2 regions of the Clostridium sp. TJA032 genome follow, and region 1 is predicted to be linked to the other one. Evidence: predicted binding sites of a transcription regulator. Region 1 holds the regulator's gene; the other holds the start of a gene.
The links. The regulator NrdR, encoded in region 1, represses ribonucleotide reductase genes. The targets are predictions, from matches to a motif close to CACNANATNTNGTG.
Positions count from the first base shown of each region.

Region 2: AC4FRL_RS09705 (anaerobic ribonucleoside triphosphate reductase) is a predicted target of NrdR. The motif match lies at 9,629-9,642, and genes of this name have one in related genera.

Region 1 covers NZ_JBZEFB010000001.1:1,068,286-1,080,902, reverse strand. Annotated here, with positions in the region: gene udk (uridine kinase) at 1-162, shown strand, start outside; gene AC4FRL_RS04950 (penicillin-binding transpeptidase domain-containing protein) at 234-1,901, shown strand; gene sigK (RNA polymerase sporulation sigma factor SigK) at 1,968-2,669, shown strand; gene AC4FRL_RS04940 (type IV pilus twitching motility protein PilT) at 2,847-3,899, shown strand; gene AC4FRL_RS04935 (cell division FtsA domain-containing protein) at 3,977-5,215, shown strand; gene ftsZ (cell division protein FtsZ) at 5,229-6,377, shown strand; gene spoIIGA (sigma-E processing peptidase SpoIIGA) at 6,707-7,513, shown strand; gene sigE (RNA polymerase sporulation sigma factor SigE) at 7,529-8,236, shown strand; gene sigG (RNA polymerase sporulation sigma factor SigG) at 8,311-9,084, shown strand; gene AC4FRL_RS04910 (YlmC/YmxH family sporulation protein) at 9,204-9,476, shown strand; gene nrdR (transcriptional regulator NrdR) at 9,538-9,987, shown strand; gene pgeF (peptidoglycan editing factor PgeF) at 10,125-10,829, shown strand; gene AC4FRL_RS04895 (HAMP domain-containing sensor histidine kinase) at 10,843-12,558, shown strand.
Region 2 covers NZ_JBZEFB010000004.1:56,793-69,409, reverse strand. Annotated here, with positions in the region: gene AC4FRL_RS09765 (resuscitation-promoting factor) at 1-224, shown strand, start outside; gene rnmV (ribonuclease M5) at 354-911, shown strand; gene rsmA (16S rRNA (adenine(1518)-N(6)/adenine(1519)-N(6))-dimethyltransferase RsmA) at 915-1,772, shown strand; gene AC4FRL_RS09750 (DUF7922 domain-containing protein) at 1,876-3,189, shown strand; gene AC4FRL_RS09745 (hypothetical protein) at 3,337-3,897, shown strand; gene AC4FRL_RS09740 (prolipoprotein diacylglyceryl transferase) at 4,005-4,775, shown strand; gene AC4FRL_RS09735 (YhfM domain-containing protein) at 4,765-5,604, shown strand; gene AC4FRL_RS09730 (Mrp/NBP35 family ATP-binding protein) at 5,626-6,480, shown strand; gene AC4FRL_RS09725 (ferredoxin) at 6,597-6,785, shown strand; gene AC4FRL_RS09720 (PadR family transcriptional regulator) at 6,830-7,270, opposite strand; gene AC4FRL_RS09715 (DegV family protein) at 7,273-8,118, opposite strand; gene AC4FRL_RS09710 (DUF3048 domain-containing protein) at 8,333-9,400, opposite strand; gene AC4FRL_RS09705 (anaerobic ribonucleoside triphosphate reductase) at 9,660-11,777, shown strand; purine riboswitch at 11,891-11,990, shown strand; gene add (adenosine deaminase) at 12,046-12,617, shown strand, end outside.

The sequences.
Region 1 (12,617 bases):
GTTATAAATCAGTACTTAAATGTAGTTAAGCCTATGCATAATCAGTTTACAGAACCTACAAAGAAGTTTGCTGATATAATAATACCAGAAGGTGGACATAATAAAGTAGCTATAGATATTATTGTTGCAAAAATAAAAGAGGTTTTAGGAAAATACGAGTAGAATAATAAAATTATTAAGTTGAATAAAACATTCCCTCTTTGGTTAAAATTTACCAAAGAGGGGGTGTTTTTTTGTTTAATAATGAAAGAAGAAAAAGAATAATAAAAAAAAGATTAATAGGTTTGATTTCAATTTTTTTATGTATTTTAGTTTTACTAGAAGCTAGAGTTTACTATGTGCAAAAAAAATATAGTACGAGGGAAACTGGTGTTTTTAAGGGTAATCATAAACAAATTGAGCAAATATCTGATTTAAATTATGAACTTTTGGATAGAAAGGGAGAAGAAATCTATGAATATGAAAAAAAATATAAAGTTGTCATAGATTCTATGGCTTTTAGATTAAATAATTTAAATCAAAACTTAGAAAATATTATAGCTTTTAATTATATTATGAAAAGTGAAGATAAAGATTTTTCTTTTGATGAAGTAGTTAAAAGTGGAGGAAAATTATATTACGATATTTCTAAAGATAATTTTAAAAAAATAAATAGTTTAAATAAAATAAAAGGTGTTTATACCTTTGAAACTAAGGAAAAGAAAAAAGATGAGATATGGAAAATAGAAAATATTATAACTTCAAACAAGGGGTTTGCCTTAGTAGAAGATGAAATGAAAAAATTAAAGACTAAAGAGGTGGAGAAAGAAGAAACTTCCTTAGAAGGAATTATAAATAAAGAATTAGAAAATAATAAAAATTTTGAAGTTATTTTTGAAAGAGATAATGATGGTATTTATAATGAAGGGATATATAATATACCAAAGGAAAATTTAAATTTAAAACTTACTTTAGATAATGATTTTCAAGAAAAAATAAGAAATATATTGCAAAAGGAAGAATATAAAAGTTTTCAAAATATAGGGGTAGTGTTAATTGATAGTATAAGTGGTGAAATATTATCCTTAGCTCAAAAAAATGAGGCTTCTCCTAATGTTGTTTTAGGTTCTGGAAGTATTAAAGGATATGAAGCAGGTTCTATTTTTAAGATTTTAACCTTAGAAGCGGCTATGGAGAAAGAGGGAATAGATATTTTAGATGAATTAAGATGCGATGGTCTTGTTTGTAAAAAAGAAAAAATCCATGGTACCATAAGCATAAAAAAAGCCTTTGAGGTTTCTTGTAATGATGTTTTTTCAAGATTAGGAGCTAAGGTTGGAACAAAAAATCTTTTAGAATTTTCTAAAGAACAAGGAGTTTTTTCTCCTGTTTTAGGTTTAGACGAAAGAACTGGCATGGAAAGTAAGGGGTATGTTCCTGAAAATGTAAGCATAACAAATTTATCTATAGGACAATCTATGCAGAGTAATTTAATACAAATGGCAGGAATTATAGCTCCTATAGTAAATGATGGATATTATGTAAAGCCATATATAGTAAAAAACCTTGAAAATAGAAAGGGAGAAATTAAAAAAGTTTTTAAAGAGGAAAAAAGAGAAGTTATATCTAAAGATACAGCAAATTCTTTGAAAAATCTTATGAGGTCAACAGTTACTGAGGGAACTGCTAATATTGCAAAAATTGAAGGCGTTGAGGTAGGAGCAAAAACAGGTACTGCTGAAACTTCAGGAAATGAACTTCATGGATGGTTTTTAGGTTATTTTGAAAAGGAAGGAAAATATTATACCTTAGGAGTTATGGTTCCTAATATAAAAAATGTTTATGAAGATAGGAAAGCAGGAGGAGGAAATACAGCAGGACCTATTTTTAGAGATATAGTTTTGGAACTTACGAAAAAATAAAAAAATTGGCAATATTTTAAACCATCATTTCATATTATTATAATAAGCATTAGTAGGGGGAACAAAATGTTCATGTTACAATACTTATTAGAATTGATTGGTAGTAAAATATTTTTAACTGGTTATGTAACAGGAAACTCAACTTTTCCAAAGCCTTTAAATGAAGAGGAAGAAAAATTTTATCTAAAAAAATTAAAAGATGGGGACCTTGAGGCAAAAAGAGTATTAGTTGAAAGGAATTTACGATTAGTTGCCCATGTAGTTAAAAAATTTTCATCAAATTATCAAAATGCAAAGGATATAGATGATTTAATATCTATAGGAAGTATAGGATTAATAAAAGCTATAGATTCCTTTGATATGAATAAAGGAATAAGATTAGCTACCTATGCAGCAAAATGTATAGAAAATGAAATACTTATGTTTTTTAGAAATAGTAAAAAAACAAAGGCAGAAGTTTTTCTCCAAGACCCTGTAGGTATTGATAAGGAAGGAAATGAAATTCTTTATATTGATATTTTAAGTAGTGATTCAGATTCAGTTCTAGAATCCGTTGAAAATGCATTACAACTTAAAGCTTTATATAAAAAAATGTGTGAAGTTTTAACAGAAAGAGAAAAAAATATAATTGAAATGAGATATGGTCTTTTAGATGGAGAAATAAAAACACAAAGAGAAATAGCTAGTATTTTAGGAATTTCTAGGTCTTATGTGTCAAGAATAGAAAAAAAGGCTTTGAAAAAATTAAATAAGGAATTTAAATATTAATTGAAGTTTAAGAAAATGTATAAAAATAAATAAGTTTTATAAATTTATGGAATTGATATATTATATGGTTTATAATATTTATTATACAATAAAAAGGTATGTTCTTTTATAAATAATTTGTTCATTTCTTTTGAAATGAACAAATTATTTATTAAGAATTAGTTTAGGAGGAGATTTATGCAAAGCTTAGAAGAACTTTTAAAATTAACAATTAAAGAAGGTGCATCTGATTTGCATTTAACAGTAGGTATTTCTCCTATAATAAAAGTTAATGGTAAATTAATAAGGTTAGGAGATAAGATACTGTCTCCTGAGGATACAGAAACCTACGCAAAAGAAATTTTAAAAGAAGAGTATAATAAATATTATGAAATAGGAGAATTTGATACCTCTTATTCAATACATGGTAGTGGAAGATTTAGAGTTAACATATATAAGCAAAGAAATAGCACGGCTTTAGCTATAAGAGTTATTTCTTCATCTATGCCAACTTTAGATAAATTAGGATATCCTAGTATTTTAAAAGATATATGTAAATTAAAAAGAGGTCTTGTTTTAGTAACTGGTCCTACAGGAAGTGGAAAAAGTACAACCTTAGCTGCTTTAATAAATGAAATAAATAAAACTAGAGAATCTCATATAATAACTATAGAAGACCCTATAGAGTTTCTTCATAAACATAATAAATCTATTGTAAATCAAAGAGAGATTGGAAAAGATACTTTAAGTTATAAAAGTGCCTTAAAAGCAGCTTTAAGAGAGGACCCAGATGTTATTTTAATTGGAGAAATGAGAGATTTAGAAACAATTTCTACAGCTATAACAGCAGCAGAAACTGGACATTTAGTATTTTCTACTGTTCATACATTAGGTGCTTCTAAGACAATAGATAGAATAGTAGATGTGTTTCCGCCACATCAGCAAGAACAGATAAAAATACAATTATCATCTGTTTTGCAAGCTATAATATCTCAACAACTAGTAGAAACAGTTGAAGGGGATAGAACAGCTGCTTTAGAGATAATGGTAGCAACTCCAGCTATAAAAAATTTAATAAGAGAAGGAAAAACTCATCAAATAGAGTCAGCTATGCAAACTGGAAGCAAATATGGTATGAAAACAATGGATATAGACTTAGCAAGATTGTATAAAGAAGGTATAATAACTAAGGAAACTGCTTTAAATGCTTCTGTAGATAAAGAGATTTTAAGTCGATTATTGATGTATTAATTATAGAGGGAATTTTAAGTTCTAATAGAATATATATATTAGCACAATTTTTAGATAGGGAGGTACACATAGAAAAAATGTCTAAAAACATAGTGGGTCTAGATATTGGAAACAGAAACCTTTGCGCAGTTTTAGCAGGGGAGAATGAAAATGAAGAATTTGAAGTATTAGATTTTGTAGTAAAAGATTTAAATGGTGTATCTAAAGGTAAAATCATAGAAGAAGAAGAGGTTATAAAAACCATAAAAGAATGTCTAAAGGAACTTGAAGAAAAGGTAGGAGTTAAGATTCAAGGAATTTACTTGTCTTTAAAAAATAAAGATTGTAAAATGGTTGAAAACAAAGGATATTCTTATACAGATAATGAAGACTCTTTAGTTTTTAAAGAAAATATAGAGGAAGCTTATATAGAAGGTAGAACTTTAAAAATTCCAGAGGAAGAGTGTGTAGCAGATAGTGCTATAAATTCTTTTTATGCAGAAGAATTCGGATTTATTGAAAATCCTATAGGTTTTAAAGTAGAGAGAATAGAAATTAATGAAGATTTAATTATTGCACCAAAGGAAAAAATAAGTGCATTAAAAAAAGTTGTTTTAGAAGCTGGGTATGAAGTTTTAGGAACAATATCCTTAGGTTTTGGTTTTAAAAATATATTTTTAAATGAAAAAACAGAAGCTTCTAATGTTGCTATTATAGATGTTGGGGCAGAAGAAACTCAAATTTATGGATATAAGGGAAATACACTAAAATTTATAGACTACATACCTTTAGGTGGTAGAAATATAAGTAAAGATTTAGCTATTTGTCTATCTATATCAGAAGAAGAAGCAGAAAGATTAAAATTGAAATATTCTTCAAAATATTATAGTATTAGAAAGGATTATAATAACATTTCCTTTGAGGAGCACATATTAGATACCTATTTAATTCATGATATTATAGATGCAAGATTAAGTGAGATGGTAGAATTAGTTAATAAAAAAATGATAGAAGGGGATATTCTAAATACTACAGATATGATAATATTAACTGGTGATGGAATTAGTTATTATGAACATATTAAGGAAAGAATAGAGTATATAACTGATAAGGATGTAAGAATTTTCACTAAAAAGCAATTTTTATTTGACAATTCTTCAATAATTAATGCAATTAGTATTGTTAAAGAGGTATATGATAGGTTAAAATTAATATGTGATGAAGAGTTGCTTTCAGGAAGAAAGGTAACGTTTGATAAAGAAAATAAAAGTGAAAATAAAAGTGTAAAGAAGAGAGGGCTTTCCAAAATAATGGCGTTCTTAGAGGAGCTTTTTTAAAGGAGGAATTAGTTTGTTAGATTTTGATGTAGATATACAATCATTTACTAATATTAAGGTAATCGGATGTGGAGGCGGAGGCGGAAACGCTGTTAATAGGATGATTCAAGAAGGATTAAGAGATGTTGAATTTATTGCTATAAATACAGATAAACAAGCCTTAACATTATCGCATGCTCAAAATAAAATTCAAATCGGGGATAAACTTACAAAGGGACTAGGTGCAGGAGCAAATCCAGAAATAGGGAAAAAAGCTGCTGAAGAAAGTAGAGATGAAATAACAGAGGCTATATCAGGAGCTGATATGGTATTTATAACTGCTGGAATGGGCGGTGGTACTGGTACAGGAGCAGCACCAGTAGTTGCTGAGATAGCTAAGTCTATGGGAATATTAACAGTAGGTATAGTTACTAAACCTTTCCCATTTGAGGGTAGAAGAAGAATGACTCATGCAGAGATGGGAATTGCAAATTTAAAAGAAAAGGTTGATACATTAGTTACTATACCAAATGAAAGACTTTTATCAATGGTAGATAAGAAAACTACTTTGTTAGAATCTTTTAAGAAAGCTGATGATGTTTTAAGACAAGGTGTACAAGGTATATCAGACCTTATAACTAATCCTGGATTAATAAACTTAGACTTTGCAGATGTTAGAGCCGTTATGTTAGACAAAGGTTTAGCTCATATGGGAGTTGGATATGGTAAAGGTGAAACAAGAGCACAAGATGCTGCAAGAGAAGCTATATCATCTCCATTATTAGAAACTTCAATAGTTGGAGCTACTGGAGTTTTATTAAACGTAACTGGAGATTCTGAATTAGGATTACTAGAGATAAATGAAGCGGCAGAAATAGTACAAGAAGCTGCAGATCCAGATGCTAACATAATATTTGGTACAGTTATTGATGAGTCTTTAAAAGATGAAATAAGAATAACTGTTATAGCAACTGGTTTTGAAAAAGAACGTCAAAGAATGGGTATGGGAGCTCAAGGAGTTTCTAATTCTACAGAGAGTAAGCCTCAAAGAGAAATTGTAACTGAAAGGGTAGAAGAGAGAGTAATAGAAAAAGAAGTTGCTCCATCTTCACAACCTAAAGAAGAAGATAGATATAGTGATGATTTAGAAATACCAATGTTCTTAAGAAGAGGAAGAAGATAATATTTTTAAATCCAAAAAGCACTTATAGTAAAATTACTATAAGTGCTTTTATTTTTTATATTTATATAGATTAATTTTTATAAATTTAATTTTAAAAAGAAAATTTTTTTTAAATAAAATAGATAAAGAGTGAACTTATATTTAATGAATACATTTTCATTACAACAATAGACATGAAAAAAATAATTGTAATATTAAAAAAAATATATATAGTAGAAAATTGTAGAAATATTAAAAAAAAGCACGAGAGAAAATATGCATATGCAATATATAATGACAAAATTTTAGAGAGATAAGCTTTATAATTATAAGTAGGAGTGAGTTTAGTTATGACTGTATATGTTGATATTGTTATATTAGAAAATTTTTTAATTAACTTTTTTCTATTATATTTAACTTTACAAACTTTAAAAGATAAAATAGTTTACAGGAAAATAATATTAGCAGCGTTTTTAGGAGCTATTTATACTGTATTTGTTTTTATACCAAGTTTAAATATACTTACAAGTCTTCCTTTAAAAATGCTTTTTTCTTTAATTATGGTTACCATAATTTTGGAAAAAAGAAATTTAAAGACAATAATAAAAAGATATATAACTTTTTTACTTATAACCTTTGCTTTTTGTGGAGTATGCTTTATGTTCGCATTAATGGAAAATAAGTATGAGATTTCTAAATCTTTTTTTATTTTAGATTATTCAACTAAATCAATTATATTTTCAGTTATTATAAGTTATATATTATTTAGTGTAGTTATGAATTACTTTAAAAATAGAGCAATTATAAATAATTTTATATACGATTTAAGTATAAATGTAAATTCTGAAGTTGTTAATATTAAGGCCTTTTTAGATACAGGCAATGGTCTTGTAGAACCTGCAACATTATTACCTGTGATAATAGTCGAAAGAGAAATATTTAAAGAAATAAACCTAAAAGGAAGAGATAAATTTAAAATACCATATAAAGTTATAGATGGAAGTTCTGGATATATGCAAGGGGTTAAATTTGATGATATAAAGCTTTGTGATATTGATGGAAAAGTTATTACAAGAGATGCTGTTTTATGTTTTTGTGATAATAAGTTAAGCAAAGAGGGAGAGTATGAAGCTTTATTATCTAGAGGAATTATATAGGGGTGTGATTAGGTTATGTTAAATATAAGACTTTTACTAAATAAGTTATTTACTAAATTAGATATTATGGTAGAGCCTATTTATTATGTAGGTGGAAATGATGTACTTCCAGCTCCTCTTAGTAAAGAAGAGGAAGAAGAATTAGTTAGTAAGCTAGGGGATAAGGATGAAGCAATTAGAAGTATTTTAATTGAAAGAAATTTAAGACTAGTTGTTTATATTGCTAGAAAGTTTGAAAATACAGGAGTAGGTGTTGAAGATTTAATTTCTGTAGGAACAATTGGACTTATAAAGGCTGTAAATACCTTTAATCCTGAAAAGAAAATAAAACTTGCAACATATGCATCAAGATGTATAGAAAATGAAATTCTTATGTATTTAAGAAGAAACAGTAAGGTTAAAGCAGAGGTTTCTTTTTATGAGCCATTAAATATAGATTGGGATGGAAATGAACTTTTACTTTCAGATATATTAGGGACAGAGGAAGATACTGTTTATAATTTAATAGAAGATGAAGTTGATAAAGAATTACTTTTTACAGCTATGAAAAATCTTTCAAATAGGGAAAAGGAAATTGTTGAATTAAGATTTGGACTATGTGGATATAAAGAAAAAACTCAAAAAGAAGTTGCTGATATGCTAGGAATTTCTCAATCTTATATCTCAAGATTAGAGAAAAAAATAATAAAAAGGTTAAAGAAAGAAATTAACAAGATGATTTAATAGTATAAAATTAACCTCTAAAGGTAATAATTAAAATGCGGAAGGGAATTACTTCAAAGGGGTTGATTTCAATTATGATGATAAATAAAGTAGAAATATGTGGAGTCAATACGGCTAAATTACCAGTTTTAAAAGAAAAAGAAATGAAAGAATTATTACTACAAATGCAAAAAGGCGATAAAGGTGCTAGAGAGAAATTTATTAAGGGGAATCTGAGACTAGTACTTAGCGTAATTCAAAGATTTAATAATAGAGGCGAAAATGTAGATGATTTGTTTCAAGTTGGTTGTATAGGCCTTATGAAATCTATAGATAACTTTGATTTATCACAAAATGTTAAATTTTCAACTTATGCTGTTCCTATGATAATAGGGGAAATAAGAAGGTATTTAAGAGATAACAATACCATAAGAGTAAGTAGGTCATTAAGAGATATAGCTTATAAAGCTTTGCTTGTAAGGGATAAGCTAGTAAATGAAAATAATAAAGAGCCTACTGTATCTCAAATAGCAAAGGAGCTTAAAATTCCTAGGGAGGATGTTGTTTTTGCTTTAGATGCAATTCAAGATCCTGTTTCATTGTTTGAACCTATTTATCATGATGGTGGTGACGCTATATATGTAATGGATCAAATAAGTGATTCAAAAAATCAAGATGACAGTTGGCTTGAGAATATATCTATAAAAGAAGCCATGAAAAAGTTAAATGATAGAGAAAAACTTATATTAAATTTAAGGTTTTTTAATGGAAGAACTCAAATGGAAGTAGCAGAAGAGATTGGAATATCTCAAGCACAAGTTTCAAGGTTGGAAAAAATAGCATTAAAGCATATGAGGAAGTATGTATAGAGCTCAAAGTTTTGAGCTCTATTTTTTATTTTAAAGAAATTTTATGTTTATTAATTAATAAAAGTAAATTTAAAACATATAAATTAATTATAGGAATTAATTTTTAGGAGGAGTTTTTAATGGAAGAAAATTTATTTTCATTGAATAATTTAAGAGCTATGGAAGTTATAGATTTAAGTGAAGGAAAGAAATTAGGTTTAATATCAGATATTAAAATAGATTGTGATGATAGTAGAATATTATCCATTATAATTCCAGGAGAAAAAACATCTTTTTTTAGCAAGTCAGAGGATATAGAAATAGAATGGTCTGATGTTTATAAGGTTGGAGTTGATGTTATACTTATAGATTCAAAAGGGAAAAATATACTAGATGTTCAAAAATATATATAGAAATTAGAATAAAAAGAGGGTATAATATTATTACAACTTAGAGAAAGGCGTGGATTTTAAAATGAGATGTCCTTACTGTTCTTATGAAGAAAGTAAAGTTGTGGATTCTAGATCTGCAGAAGATTACAATGCAATTAGAAGAAGAAGAGAATGTTTAAAATGTTCTAAAAGATACACAACTTATGAAAAGGTAGAAGATATTCCTATTCTTGTTATAAAAAAAGATTTAAGTAGAGAGAGTTTTAATAAAGAAAAAATTATAAGTGGGTTAATAAAAGCCTGTCAAAAAAGGCCAGTTTCTAGAGCTCAAATAGAAGAAATTGCATTAGATATTGAGCGAAACATAAGTAATAAAATGATGGTAGAAATAAAGTCTAATTACATAGGTGAAATGATAATGGAGAGGCTTAAGGAAATAGACGAAGTTTCATATGTAAGATTTGCTTCTGTATATAGACAATTTAAAGATATTAATACCTTTATGGAAGAAATAAAAAGTTTAATGAAATAATTTAAGGGCTACTTTAAAGAAAATTCTTTAAAGTAGCCCTTTGTTTAAATAATTTAACTTGCTTTTAATTTAATAAATATTATAAATGTGATAATATGGTAAAATAAACTTTGATATAATTTTGTTGAGGTGAAAATATGAAAAGAGAATTAATTGGTAATAAAGAATTTATATTTTTTAAGGATGGAGATATAGAAGTTAGATTTTCTACTGCTTTAAATAATATTAATTATAAAAAAGAAGATAAAGAAGGGAAAAAGAATTTAGAAGATTTAAAGGATATATTTAATGTAAAGAAGGTTGTTTACGTAAATCAAATTCATAGTGATAAGTTTATAGATGCAACTTTAAAAGATTTTAAAGGTGATGTAGATTGTGATGCTATTGTTACAAAGGAAAAAAATACTATTATAGGGGTGTTTACAGCAGATTGTCTTCCTTTAATAGCCTATGATAAAGAAAAAAATGTTATAGCAGCTATTCATAGTGGATGGAAGGGAACTTATAATGAAATAGCTAAAAAAACTTGTGAATATATGAAAGAAGAGTATGAATGTAATAATATTAAACTTTTAATAGGACCCCATGTAATGGAATGTTGTTATGAGGTAAGTCTTGAATTAGCAGATAAGTTTAGAGAAAAATTTGGAGAAGAGGTAGCTTTAAATAGAAAATTAAATCTTAAAAAGTGTATAGAAGTTCAATTGGAAGGATTTGTAAAAAAGAGTAATATAAATTCCTTAGATATATGTACTTATTGCGATAAGAATTTTAAAATGCATAGCTATAGAGAAAAGAATGAACAAGCAGGAAGATTATTTTCTTTCTTATTTATAAAGTAAGGTGGTTCTTTAGATGAAAAAAAGAATTATTATTTTTACTACTTTAATCATAACTTTCTTTTTAGCTGTAATGACCTCAGTTTATTTAGTAATTTCTAATCATAAGTATTTAGAAGGTTCTAAAAATATTTTAAATGAATATAACAATGTTATTGCACTTTTACTTGAGAATAATAATAAAAACATTAAAAGTGAATTGCAACAGATAGCTTCAAATAGTGATATGAAAAATATAAGAATCACTTATATAAGTAAAGAGGGAAAGGTTATTTTTGATACTTATAAGAAAGGTAGTCCTAAAGATGATAATTATTTAAAAAAGAAAGAAATAGAAGAAGCTATGAAAAGTGGTTCTGGAAGTAGTGTAAGATATAGTGATGACCTTCATCAAAATATGATATATAGTGCATTACGATTAAGAGATGGTTCTATTGTTAGAACTTCAATAGCTGTTAAAAATGCCAAAATATTAGATGGAGTAAATAGTAATTATTTATTAATTGGGGTTATTTTATCTTTAATTGTATCTTTACTTTTAACAGTAAAAATAACTAACATAATTTTAAATCCTTTAAAGGAATTAGAAAAGTTAACTTCAACTATTGCAAGTGGCAATTTTCATAAAAGAGTAAAAATAAATTCAAAGGATGATGAAATTCAAAGTTTATGTAAAAGTTTCAATCATATGGCTGAAGAATTAGAAATAACTATAGAAAGATATAAAAGTAAGCAAAATGGATTAGAGGCAATATTAAAAAGTATGGGAAGTGGAGTTATAGCCTTTGATAGAGAAATGAATGTTTTAATGATAAATCCTTATGCTAAAAAAATCTTTGGTATAAGTGGAGAAATCATTGGAAATAAATTATTAGATTATATAAAAGATGAGGAAGTTTTAAAAGCTTTTTTTAGTGATAAAGATAGAGTTGAAATTGAGATAAATTATAATAATGACTATAAAATATTAAAAATAAGAAAAGCAAGTATAATAAATGAGCCAGAAATAATAGGAACAGTAGTTGTTATACAAGATATTACAGACATTAAAAAGCTAGAAAATATGAGAAGTCAATTTGTGGCTAATATATCCCATGAACTTAAAACTCCTCTAACTTCCATTAAAGGTTTTGCAGAAACTTTAAGATATGTAGATGATGATGAAACTAGAAATAAATTTTTAAGTATAATAGATGAAGAATCTGATAGATTGGCAAGACTTTTAGAAGATATATTATGTCTTTATGAAATAGAACAAAAAAGAAGTACTGTTTTAGAAGAATTTAATGTAGATAATGAAGTCGAAAAAGTATATACTCTTTTAAATGACCAAGGAAAGAAAAAAGGAGTAGAAATATTTTTAGACACTAAAAGTAACTGTCTTCTTATGGGGGATAAGGATAAGTTTAAACAGATGCTTTTAAACCTTATAAGCAATTCAATTAAATATACAGAAAGTGGAGGACTTGTTAAGGTTAAAACATATAAAAAGGATATGGATTTAATTTTAATAGTTGAAGATAATGGAATTGGAATAAGCAAAGAAGATTTGCCTAGAATATTTGAAAGATTTTATAGGGTTGATAAGGCAAGAAGCAGAGAAAGTGGAGGAACAGGATTAGGCCTTGCTATAGTTAAGCATATAGTTAAACTTTTTGATGGAGAAATAAATGTAAAAAGTAAATTAGGCGTTGGAACTAAGATTATAATAAAGATACCTATAAATTTATAAAGCTTAAAATAAAGATAATTTGAAATTTAAAAGTAATTTCTAAAAATTTTAGAAATTAC
Region 2 (12,617 bases), on a different contig from region 1:
GGAGAGATCCTAATGGATTAAGTACTATAGCTGTTGACCCAAGAGTTATACCTTTAGGAACAAAGGTTTATATAGAAGGGTATGGTTATGCAGTAGCTGAAGATACTGGTGGTGCTATAAAGAACAATATAATAGATTTATTTTTAAATTCATCCTCTGAATGTAAAGCATGGGGAAGAAGAAATGTAAATCTTTATATAGTAGCATATCCTGGTGAATGGTAATTTTAATAGAGGGATAGAGAGTAATTCTTTTATCCCTCTATTTCTTTTTTATTAAAGGGTTTATTGACAGTTAAATGAGATATAGGTAAATTAGATATAGTACATATAATAAGAAAGGGAGTTTTGACCTTGATTAAAGAAGTTATAGTAGTTGAAGGTAGAGATGATATAACAGCTGTTAAAAAAGCTATAGATGCTGAAATAATAGCTGTAGGTGGATTCGGAATAAATGCAAAAGTTATAGAGAGAATAAAAGAAGCTCAAAAAAGAAAAGGTGTTATTGTATTTACAGACCCAGATTTTGCTGGAGAAAAAATAAGATCAATAATATCAAAGAGAGTTAAAGGCGTTAAACATGCTTACATAGGAAGAATTGAGGGAACGAGAGCTAAAGATGGAAATATAGGCGTAGAAAATGCATCACCAGAGGCTATAATTAGAGCTTTAGAAAATGCAAAAATAACTTTAGAAGAAAAAAGAGAAGAGTTTACAATACAAGATTTAATATATTTTGGTCTGTCAGCAGATCCAAAGGCTAAAATTAGAAGAGAGTTGCTTGGTAAAGAATTAAGAATCGGTTATGGAAATGCAAACCAAGTACTTTCAAGATTAAATAACTATGGTATAACAAAGGAAGAGTTTGTTAAAGCTATAGAAAAGATAGAAAAGAATATGGTAGGAGAGTAGTTAATGGATATAAATGAAATAAAAGATATAAAGACAAAGGAACTTGTTCAGAAGTATAATTTTAGATTTTCAAAAAGCTTAGGACAAAACTTTTTAATTGATGATTCTGTTCCAAGAGATATAGTAAATGGAGCAGAGGTGTGTGAAGAAGATTTAGTAATTGAAATAGGACCTGGAGTTGGTACTCTTACTGCTCAATTGCTTAAAAGAGCAAAGAGAGTTGTAGCTATTGAATTAGATAGTTCACTTATTCCAATATTAACAGAGGAACTTGGAGACAATCCAAAGTTTCAATTAATACATAATGATGCTTTAAAGGTTGATTTCAATGAAATTATAGGTGATGAAAAAAGTGTTAAACTAGTTGCAAACTTACCTTATTATGTAACAACTCCTATAATAGTTAATCTATTAAAAGGAGGATATAACTTTAAATCCTTAACTATAATGATACAAAAAGAAGTTGCTGAGAGAATGAATGCTGAACCAAATTGTAAAGATTATGGAGCTTTATCTATTTTAGTTCAATATTACTGTAATACTAAAATAGTTAGAAAGGTTCCACCTTCATGTTTCATACCAAGACCAAAGGTAGATTCTATAGTTATAAGATTAGAAAGATTAGAAGAACCTAGTGTTAAAGTAAAGAATGAAAAATTATTTTTTGAAATTGTTAGACACGCTTTTAATATGAGAAGAAAAACACTATGGAATGCAACTAAAAATGTAAAACTTCCTAAGGAATTAATGGAAAAAGCTTATGAAGAAGCTAATATAGACCCTAAAAGAAGAGGAGAAACTTTAAGCTTAGCAGAGTTCGGTGCTCTTTCTGATTCTATAGATAAATATATGAATAATTAGAAGATTTTTAGAGAATAAGAATTTTAAAATTTTTATTCTCTTTTTTTTTATTTCTTCATATACTGTAGAGAATAAAATTTTTAAAATTGGAGGGACCAGAGAATTGGCACATATTAAATATAGAACTTTTATAATATTACAAGAAGATGAAAAGGGGCACTCTATATCAAAAGACAAGCCTTTAACTGGATATGCCAAAATAGAAAATAAAAATGATAAATGTAAGGTTTCTTTTTATGCTCAAAATTTAAAAAAAGAATATAAAGATTGCTATGTAATGCTTATTTGTAATAAAAAAGATTTTAAGAAGGTTATAAATCTTGGTCCAATGAACATAAATAAACTAGGAAAGGCTGAAAAATATTTAGAATATGACTCTGTTAACATAGGCGATTTAAAGGTGTCCTGTGAAGAAATAGTTGGAACAGCTATAGGTAAAAATATAGATGGAAAAATGACATTCTTTATGTGTGGATTTTTAAGTAATCAAAGACCAAAGGATAATTGGAAGAATTATGAGGTTATTTCTTTAGAAGGAAAAGAAAAATTTAGTAAAGAAAAAGATAATTCTTTAAAGAGTAGTGAGGATAAAAATAAGGATAATTATAAAGAATATTTAAAAGAAAAGGAAAAAGAATATATAAAAAAAGAAGAGGAGAGTAAGAAGAAAAAGGAAGATAAGAAGGATAAGGAAAATGAAGTAGAAGAAGTTGAAATTAAAAAGGAAAATAATAAGGAAGTGGAATTAAAAGATAATAACAAAGAAAAAGATGAAAAAGGATTTAAGGAGTACTATAAGGAAAAGTGTAATTTTGATAGTGCTTTAGATTATAAGTCTAAAATTGAGGAATGTGATAAATTCTTAAGTAAAGAAGATTTAAACAAAGAAGAGTATCCTTATGAAAATGAGCGTTATGAAATGGGTAAAAAATTCTCAGATTATGAAAATCAAATAGAGGATATGAAGAGAGATAAATATGAAGAGGAAGAGTATGAAGTTAACTTTGATTGTCCTATAGGTGAGATATTAAGGGGAGCTTTACATGATTGTGAAAAGATTTCTGACTTTTCAAAGGATATAAAAAGATGCAATTGGTATAAGATTAATATAGATAATTTTGATGATATGTGTAATATGTCAAATTATAACAAGTACACAATGATTTATTATCCTATGATAAATTATTATCCTTATATAGCAAAGGAAGGACATTTCTTCTTTGGTGTTAAATGTGATAAGGATAATAATATAAAATATATGCTATATGCTATACCTGGTAATAAAGAGAGAGAGGAACAACCATATGGTGGAAGAACTGGCTTTGTTACTTGGGATAACTATGAGGCAAATAATAAAGGATACTGGATAATGTTTTATGATTTTGAAAATTCAACAGTAGTTATACCTATGAAATAATAAATAAAAAAACTGTTTGTAAAGATTAATTTTCTTTATAAACAGTTTTTTTATATTTTAATTTTATTCTTATGTTTAGTAATTTTTACTTTGTTTTTGAATATATTTAATTAGAGACTTTCTTAAATAGAGAAAAGAGGTGATTTTTTGAATAAAAAACAGTTAAGTATAACATTGATGCTTATTTTGTTAATGGTTATATTGGTTACTGGAGAAAAGATGTTTAATGGAAATATTAAAAAGGTTGTTTTTACAAATAATAATATAGAAGAATTAGTTACTTATAACGCTTTAGATGGTGTTTTAAGTTATAAGCTTCCAGATAGTTGGGATGTTGAAGAAAAGAAATATCCAGGGAATTATATAATTTATGATAATAGTTTTATAAGTGATTCTATGGGACTTTTAGGATATGTTCAAATAATAAATTCAGATAAATCCTTAGAGGATTTAATTGAAAAAGAAAAATCAAATATAAATTTTAATCTTATTACAGATTATAAAATTTCAGAAGAAGACAATGGAGTAAAAAAGGTTATATTTAAGGAAAAAAATGATGAAGGAGCTACTTATCTTAACACTATTTATTACAAAAAAATAAAAGAAGGTAAAGTAATTAAGGTACTTTTTAGTTCTATGGAAGGAAAAGAAAAAGAAGATTATTCAGTTATATATAAATCTATAATAGATAGTATAGAACATGATTAAGAGAAAATTTGATTTGCTTTAACATAAGTATTATAATTAAATTTAAAAGAGAAGCATAAAAAATATGCTTCTCTTTTAAATTTAAAAAATAAATATTGGAGGAGTTTATGAGAATTGTTTTAGGGGAAATCTTTGGTTTTAAGATTTATAGCTATGGATTTATGATAGGATTAGGCATAATCTTTGCTACAATATTATTCTTAAAAAAAGGGGCTCAAAGAGGTTACAATGAAGATAAGCTTTTTAATTCTACTATTATAACAGTTATAGCAGGAGTATTAGGAGGAAAGATACTTTATTTAATAACTGATTTTAAAACTGTTATGCAAGATCCAAGTTTGATTTTTAGAGATTTTGGTAATGGATTTGTGATTTATGGGGCTATTATAGGTGGAGCTTTAGGTGTTGTTTTCTGTTGTTTAAGAAACAAATGGAGTGTATTAGAGTTAGCAGATTTAGCAGTTCCTGGCTTAGCTATAGCTCAAGGATTTGGTAGAATTGGTTGTTTACTTGCAGGGTGTTGTTATGGAGCTGAAACAAGTAGTAAAATGGGAATTGTATTTCCAGAGGGTTCTTTAGCACCAGCAGGAATACCTTTATATCCAACACAAGTTTTTTCATCAATTTTTGATTTTGCTTTAGGGTTGTTTTTACTATGGTATGGAAGTAAACACAAAGAAAAGGGAAAGACTACAAGTCTTTATATGATAATATATAGTATAGGTAGATTTTTTGTAGAATTTTTAAGAAATGACCCTAGAGGAAGTGTAGGTATTTTATCTACATCTCAATTTATATCAATATTTATATTAATAGGTGGAATATTACTATATAATATAAGTAAATTCAAAGGGAGAAAAGTAACAAGTGAAAAATAGGAAAGTTATTCTAGTAGTACTTTGTTTAATAATAGGAATAGGTATTGTTGGATACTTAGCTAAAAATATAGGTGCAAAATTTATTGGAAATAATAACAATAATTTTGAATATATAAAGGACAATAAAGTTGATAAGATAGTTATTCAAAGTACAAGAGATTCAGGTTTTAGATTTTTAGTAAAAGAAAAATCGGTAATAGATAACATATACAATATGCTATCTAAAGCTGAAGTGGTTAGTAAGAAAACTGACTTACCTCCAGATTATATTTTTGAAATTCATGTTGGTGATGAAGTAAAGAAATTTTACTACGTAACAGGAGTTAAGAGTAATGGAGAGGGAAATTTTTATGATGATGAGAATTTTTATAGAATTTCTAAAAGGTTAGATAACTATTTAATGCAAAATATGCAAGCTATAAGAAAACCTAGAGCTTTTGATGAGATATATTATGATTCAATCCTTGAAGTAATAAAGAAAGAAAAGGATGAACTTAATAAAGATAATGCTAAAGTCGGAATAGATATACTTGTTGATAGAGATTGTACAAAGTACATGTTATCATCAGATATTGAAAATTTTGAAAAACAAGTGAAAAAAATAGTTCCAAATTCTTCAATAATGAACCACAATAGAGATGACTTTGATATAATAGTTACTGTAAGAAATTATGGTTACACATCTACTCAATTTAGAACTATAGTAACCATTGAAAACAGAATAACTCATTCAGAGAAAAAGTTCTATGTAGACGGAGTTTATAAAAACTCTTGGGATATAAATGTTTATGACAGTTGGAAAGATGTTGAAAAGGAATGGGATAGATAAACAGAATGGAGGATTTTTCTTATGGGAAGTTGTGCAAGTTGTGCAAATAAAGACAAATGTAGTTCAGCTAGTAAAAATGGAGGATGTAGTTCTTCAGTACCAGCAAAATTAGGAACTAACTATGGAAATATTAAAAATGTTATAGGTGTTATAAGTGGTAAAGGTGGAGTTGGTAAATCAACTGTTACTGGGATATTAGCAACTCAATTAGCTAAAAAAGGATATAAAGTTGGAGTTTTAGATGCTGATATAACAGGACCATCAATGCCAAGATTCTTTGGAATAAATGAAAAAAGAGCAGATATAGTTGCTATGGATAAAGAGGGAACACAAGTTAAATTTATCCCTGTTAAAACTAAATTAGGTATTAAGGTAATATCTATGAACTTACTTATGGAAGTTGAAGATGACCCAGTTATATGGAGAGGTCCAATGGTTACTGGAGTTTTAAATCAAATGTTTAAAGATACTGAGTGGGAAGAATTAGATTATTTATTAATCGATATGCCACCAGGAACTAGTGATATTACTTTAACAGTAATGCAAACATTCCCTATAAAGGAATTAATAATAGTTTCAACACCACAAGATATGGTATCTATGATAGTTAAGAAATTAGTTACTATGGCACATAAAATGAATGTAGATGTAAGAGGTGTAGTTGAAAACATGGCTTACATTGAATGTGAATGTGGTAAAAAGATGAAAGTATTTAGTAAAAAATCTTCAGAGGAGCATGCTGAGTATTTAGGATTACCTCTAATAGGAGAGTTACCAATAAACTTAGATTTAACAGAAGCCTTAGAAAATGGTACTGCAGAAGAATATGTAGCTGAAAATCCATTATATTCTTTAATTTTTGAAGGTTTATATTAATAAGATAAAAGAAGCAAAAGAAATAACTTTTGCTTCTTTTTTATTTTATATTGTAATATAAATTAAATTTTAGGGAATAATAATATTGTTAATACAAATTTTAAGGAGGAAAAATAATGAAAGCTAATGTAGATAAAGATACATGCATTGGATGTGGATTATGTCCAACAATTGCACCAGAAGTTTTTGATATGGATGATGACGGAAAGGCTCATGCAATTGTTGATGAAGTTCCTGAAAATAGTAAAGAAGCTGCTAAAGAAGCAGAAGAAAGTTGTCCTGTTGCAGCTATATCTGTTGAATAATATTAAAAAAAGATTCTAAAGGAAAATATCCTTTAGAATCTTTTTTAATTATAGAGTTGAGAATATATTATTTCAAAAACCTCAAGAGCTTCTTTAATCTTAGGTTTTAATAAATATTTTTTTTCTTCAAACTCTTTAAAGCCTTCCTCTGTCAAAGAATAAACTTTTTGTGTTTTTTTTACAGGGTCATCCCATGAACCTCTTATAAAACCTTGCTTTTCTAATTTCTTTAGTAAAGGATAAATTCCTCCTGTACTTGGAAACCAAAGACCGTGAGTTTGTTCACCAATTTTTTGAGCTAAATCATTTCCGTTAGTAGGATTAATGCTTAAAATATATAAAGCATATATAGGAAGTAAACCTTTGGTGAAAACTTGTCCTACAGCATCTTTTTCCTTTTGAACTTTTTTTAAATTAGCAATTTGTTTTTTATATTCATTATAAAGACGTTTTTCTTCAGCTTTAATAAACTCATCATCATACATAGTTAAATTTCCTTTTGAATTGAAACTCCAACCATTCCAGGACCAGCATGAACTCCCATAGCTGCTCCTATATCTCTTAATTGCGCATTTAATAAGTTAGGATGTGAACTAATAGAATCAAGTATTTGTTTAGCTTCTTCCTGTGCCATACCATTTAGTATAGCTACGCTACATTTACTTTTATCAAGATGTTCTAAAATTATACTTGTAAGTTTTTTTAGAGATTGCTTTCTACCTCTTGCCTTAGCCACAGTAGCATAAGCCCCATCTTCATCTACTGATATTATAGGTTTTAAATTAAGCAAATCTCCAACAGTACCAGCCACTTTACCAATTCTTCCACCTCTTCTTAAATATTCTAAGGTGCTAAGAGTGTAGTATCCTGTAGTAGATTCTCTTATTTCCTTAAGATTTTCAACAATGTCATAGAAGGTTGCACCTTCATTAAGAAGTTCACAAGCTTTTATAACTATTGAACCTAAAGGATAACCGATTATTTTACTATCATATAAGTAGGATTCAAAAGCACTACGTTCTTCAATAACAAGTCTAGCTGCATTAAAGGTACCAGATAGTGAACTTGAAATAAAAATACCTATTATATGAGTATAACCTTCTTTTTCTAGCTCATCTAAAAGTGAATTTACATAGTCAGGACTACAAAGAGAAGTTGTTGGAACTTCTTTGTGTAAATTTTCATAAACATCATTTGGTTTTATGTCAAAAATATCGTTATATTCTCTGTCTTTATATATTATTTTTAATGGTAATATATTTAATTTGTAATTTGTAATTTCATCTATAGTTAAGTCGCAAGAGCTGTCAGTTATTATAGCGATTTTTTGCATTTATATTATGCCCCCAATCTATTTATACTTAATTCTTAATAAGTAAATGTTTATATATATAACTAGAAATTAGTTATCTTTATTTGCATTATATATCAATACTGATATCATTATCAATATTGATAATAGTACAAAGAAAGAACAATCTGTTAACAATATATAAAAATTAAGAGTTTTTAAAGAAAACGGTTTACTTATAAACTTAATATTAGGTTTACTTAAAAATTATATTAGAATTTTTATCTACAATATTCCAAATAGTATTTCCTCTAGATAAATAAATTATTTCTCCATTTTGGTTTTTTAATATGGTTTTACTTTCAGGAGATTTTTTCTCCCAAGTTATATTTTCAACTCTTCCATTAGAAATAACATATCCCTTTCCACTTCCATTTAAGTTTACATTTATATGTATATTATCTTTTTGAAGAGACATATCTGTTATTTGTATTACAATATTTTTAAATTTTAGTGGGGAATTGTTATTTTTATCTATTGATAATTCTTCATCCATATATTTTTCGTAAAAGCCATCTACATATTTATAAGAGGTTTTATAGTAATCACTTAAATTTAATATAATTTCAGAAGCGTATTTAGAAGAAGTTAAAAGTGCATTATCTTTGAATTTTAATAAGTTATCTTTGGAATAATTAAGGTTTTTATTTAGAATAAATTTTCTTATGTTATCAGAGGAAGTGTATAGGTTATGGGGAGCTTTTCTAGTTTTATCTCTCCAAAAAGCAGAGCCATTTTTGATTTCGTTTATGCTATTTAAGGATTCGTTTTTTGATATTTCATCTAATGCTTCAAAACTACCTCCACAATGAGCAAAAGGAAGATTATATTCTTTAGCAATTTCTAAAAAATAAGGTCTAACACTTCTTACAGGACCTATGACTTTAGGAGAATTTTCAAAAAATATTGCTAAAAATCTAGGTATTCCTGCTTCTGCCATTGTTTCATATATAATATCTGCTTCAGATAAACCACTTTGAGGTCTTGATTCTTTAGAATTTTCAACTATACACATAAAGGGTATTTCATTTAATTGTGATTCTTTTAAGATATTTCCTGTGTAGGGGTTAAATGTTTTTAGAGATACTTCGTTTTCGTAATTAATATCTTCAATAGAATTTTTATTTGTTAAGAGTTTTGGGTTTAGATTTTTCAAAGCCTCTGTATTTTTATAGACTTTTGTAGGCATAATTAAATTTCCAAAAACTATACCAAAAATTATACTAAGTATTATTTCTGATACAATAATTAAGGTCTTTTTCATGTATAATCCTCCATTTCATTATTTTTCATAAATTTATTATGTTACATAATATGGAATATTATTCATCTTATGGGCATGAAAATAATAACATTTTGTTAATGTCAACTAAAGAAAAAATGAATATATGCTAAGAAAAAGAAGGAAAGAGGGAGATAACAAGTATTATTTTTGTTATAAGTATCTTTTGAAATTAGCATAAGTATTAATAGTAGAGTATAATTGTTCAAGTACAAGATATAGTGGAGTGGAGGAATTGAAAATGCTACATGTTGTGAAAAGGGACGGTAGAGAATCAAGATTTAATGCGGATAAAATAGCAAATGCAATAAAGAGAGCAGCTAATGAGGTTGGTATTGCAGTAAGGGAAAGCCAAGTTTTAGATACTATACAAAAGGTAATTAATTATATTGAGATGTCAGGAAAGACAAAGGTAACTGTTGAGGAAATTCAAGTTTTAGTAGAAAAGGCTTTAGTGGATAATGGTTTTAACCAAGTAGCAACAGCATATAAGGCATATAGAACTGAAAGAACCAAGGTTAGAGAGATAAAATCAGATTTAATGAAAGCTATAAGTAAAATCGGAGTAGAAACAGATAGAGATAATGCAAATGTAGGAAATAACTTCTCATCAAAACTTTTAAGAATAGCTTCTGAGTCTAACAAATGGTATAACTTAGCTACTATGCCTAAGGAATTAGCAAAGGCTCATGAAAATGGAGATGTGTATTATCATGATTTAGATAGTTATAATTTAACTACTAATTGCTTACACATACCAACAGGAGAGCTTTTACAAAGTGGATTTAATACAGGATACGGAACTATTAATGCACCAAGAAGAATAGAAACAGCAGCTGAATTATCATGTATTTTATTACAATCAACTCAAAATGATATGTTTGGAGGACAATCACATCCAGACTTTGATAATGATATGAGTGTTTTTGTAGAACCTACAAGACAAGAAATAAAAGAAGAATATATAGCTTTAGGTTTAGAAGGCTCTAAGTTAGATGAACTAGTAGAGAAAAAGTTAAGAGAGAGAATACATCAAGCAATGCAAGGAGTTGTGTATAATTTAAATACTATGCACTCAAGAGCAGGTTCACAGGTTCCTTTTAGTTCATTAAACTTAGGTATTCCTTATAATAAAGATGCTGCCTTAGTTTGTGAAATATTTTTACTTGAATATGAAAAAGGATTAGGTAAAGGAGAACAACCAATTTTCCCTAATATAATATTTAGAGTAAAAGAAGGTGTAAATAGAGAAGTAGAGGATCCATATTTTTATTTATATAAATTAGCTTGTAGAGTAGCAGCTAAAAGAATGAATCCAACTTTCATGAATATCGATGCGGACTTTAATAAAGAATTTTATGATAAAGGCTATATGCCAGCTACTATGGGATGTAGAACTTATCTTATGAAAAATGTTAATGGAGAGCCAGGTTGTAAGGGTAGAGGTAATATTGCTCCTACTACTATAAATCTTCCTAGACTTGGAATATTAGCAAAGAGAGATATTGATAAATTTTTTGAATTATTAGATGATAGATTAAGAATAGTTAAAGAATCTTTAATGCATAGATATGGTGTTCTTAAAAATTTAAAGGTTAAAGACTTACCTTTTGTTGCAGGGCAAGGGCTTATGAGAGGTTCTGAAAACTTAGGACCAGATGATTCAATAGAACCAATTTTAAAACAAGGTACTTGGGGAATTGGATTTATAGGTCTTGCAGAAACTTTAATAGCATTAACAGGAAAGCATCATGGTGAAGATGAATTTTCAAGAGAGCTAGGAATAAAAATAGTTGAAAGAATAAGAGAATACTGTGACATTTTAACTGATGAAACTAAACTAAATTGGAGTTGTTATGCAACACCAGCTGAAGGGTTATCAGGTAAATTTATAAAACAAGATAAGAAAGCTTTTGGAATAATTAGCGGTGTAACAGATAAAGATTACTATACAAATAGTTATCATGTTCCTGTATATTGTCCTATATCAATAAAAAATAAAATTGATATAGAAGCACCTTATCATAAATTATGTAATGGTGGACATATAAGTTATATAGAAGTTGATGATTGTCCAAATGAAGAAACTATAATGAAAATAATAAACTATGCTTATAAAGAAACTAATATAAGTTATATGGGAATTAATTTTCATATAAGATATTGTAAAAATTGTGGAACATACCTTCACAATAATGAATGTAAGTGTAATAATTGTGGAAGCCAAGATATACAAGGAATATCAAGAGTTACAGGATATTTAAGTCTTGATGAAAGATTTGGCCCTGGAAAATATGAGGAAAGAGAAGAAAGACGTTCTCATTTAGAAGGGAATAAAAAGGCTTATCATTGTGTTTAGCTTATAAATTCTACTTAAGTTTTATATAGAATATGCAATATATTATAAATATATTGCATATTTTTTATTTTATTAAAATAATTATATTGACTATAATTTTTTATATGGTAAAATATAAAAAAATAATTTTGCTTCGTATAACTCTAAGAATAGGGCTTAGAGGTTTCTACCAAGAACCGAGAATTCTTGATTACGAAGAGAGCTTTTGCTTTCTTCGTAATCAAGAATTTTTTTTATAAATAAAGTTGAAATAAGGGAGGATATATTAATGGACTTAATTAATTTACCAAAAATTGAACTACATTGTCATTTAGATGGTTCAATAAGAGTAGATACAGCCATTGCATTAGCGAAAGAAGAAGGAATTGAATTAGAAAGTTATGATTATGAGAGTTTTAAGGGATATTTATCTGTTAATGAAGAATGCTCTTCTTTAGCTGAATATCTTAAAAAATTTGATATTCCCATAAAGATATTGCAAAAATCTAAAAACTTAGAAAGAGTTGCCTTTGAACTTATGGAGGATGCTAGTAAAGAAAATATAAAATATATAGAAATAAGATTTGCACCTTTACTTCACATTAGGCAAGGATTAAGTCAAAAAGAAGTAATAGAGAGTATTTTAAGAGGCATTAAAAAAGCAGAAGAAATTTATGACATAAAGGGAAATTTAATTTTATCTTGTTTAAGACATCATTCTATTGATAGTGTTTATGAGGTTATTAATGCAGGAAAAGATTTTTTAGATAAAGGTGTGGTTGCTATAGATTTAGCAGGTTGTGAGATTGAAGATTTTGTTAAGCCTTATGAGAAGGCTATAAATTTTGCTAGAAGTTTAGG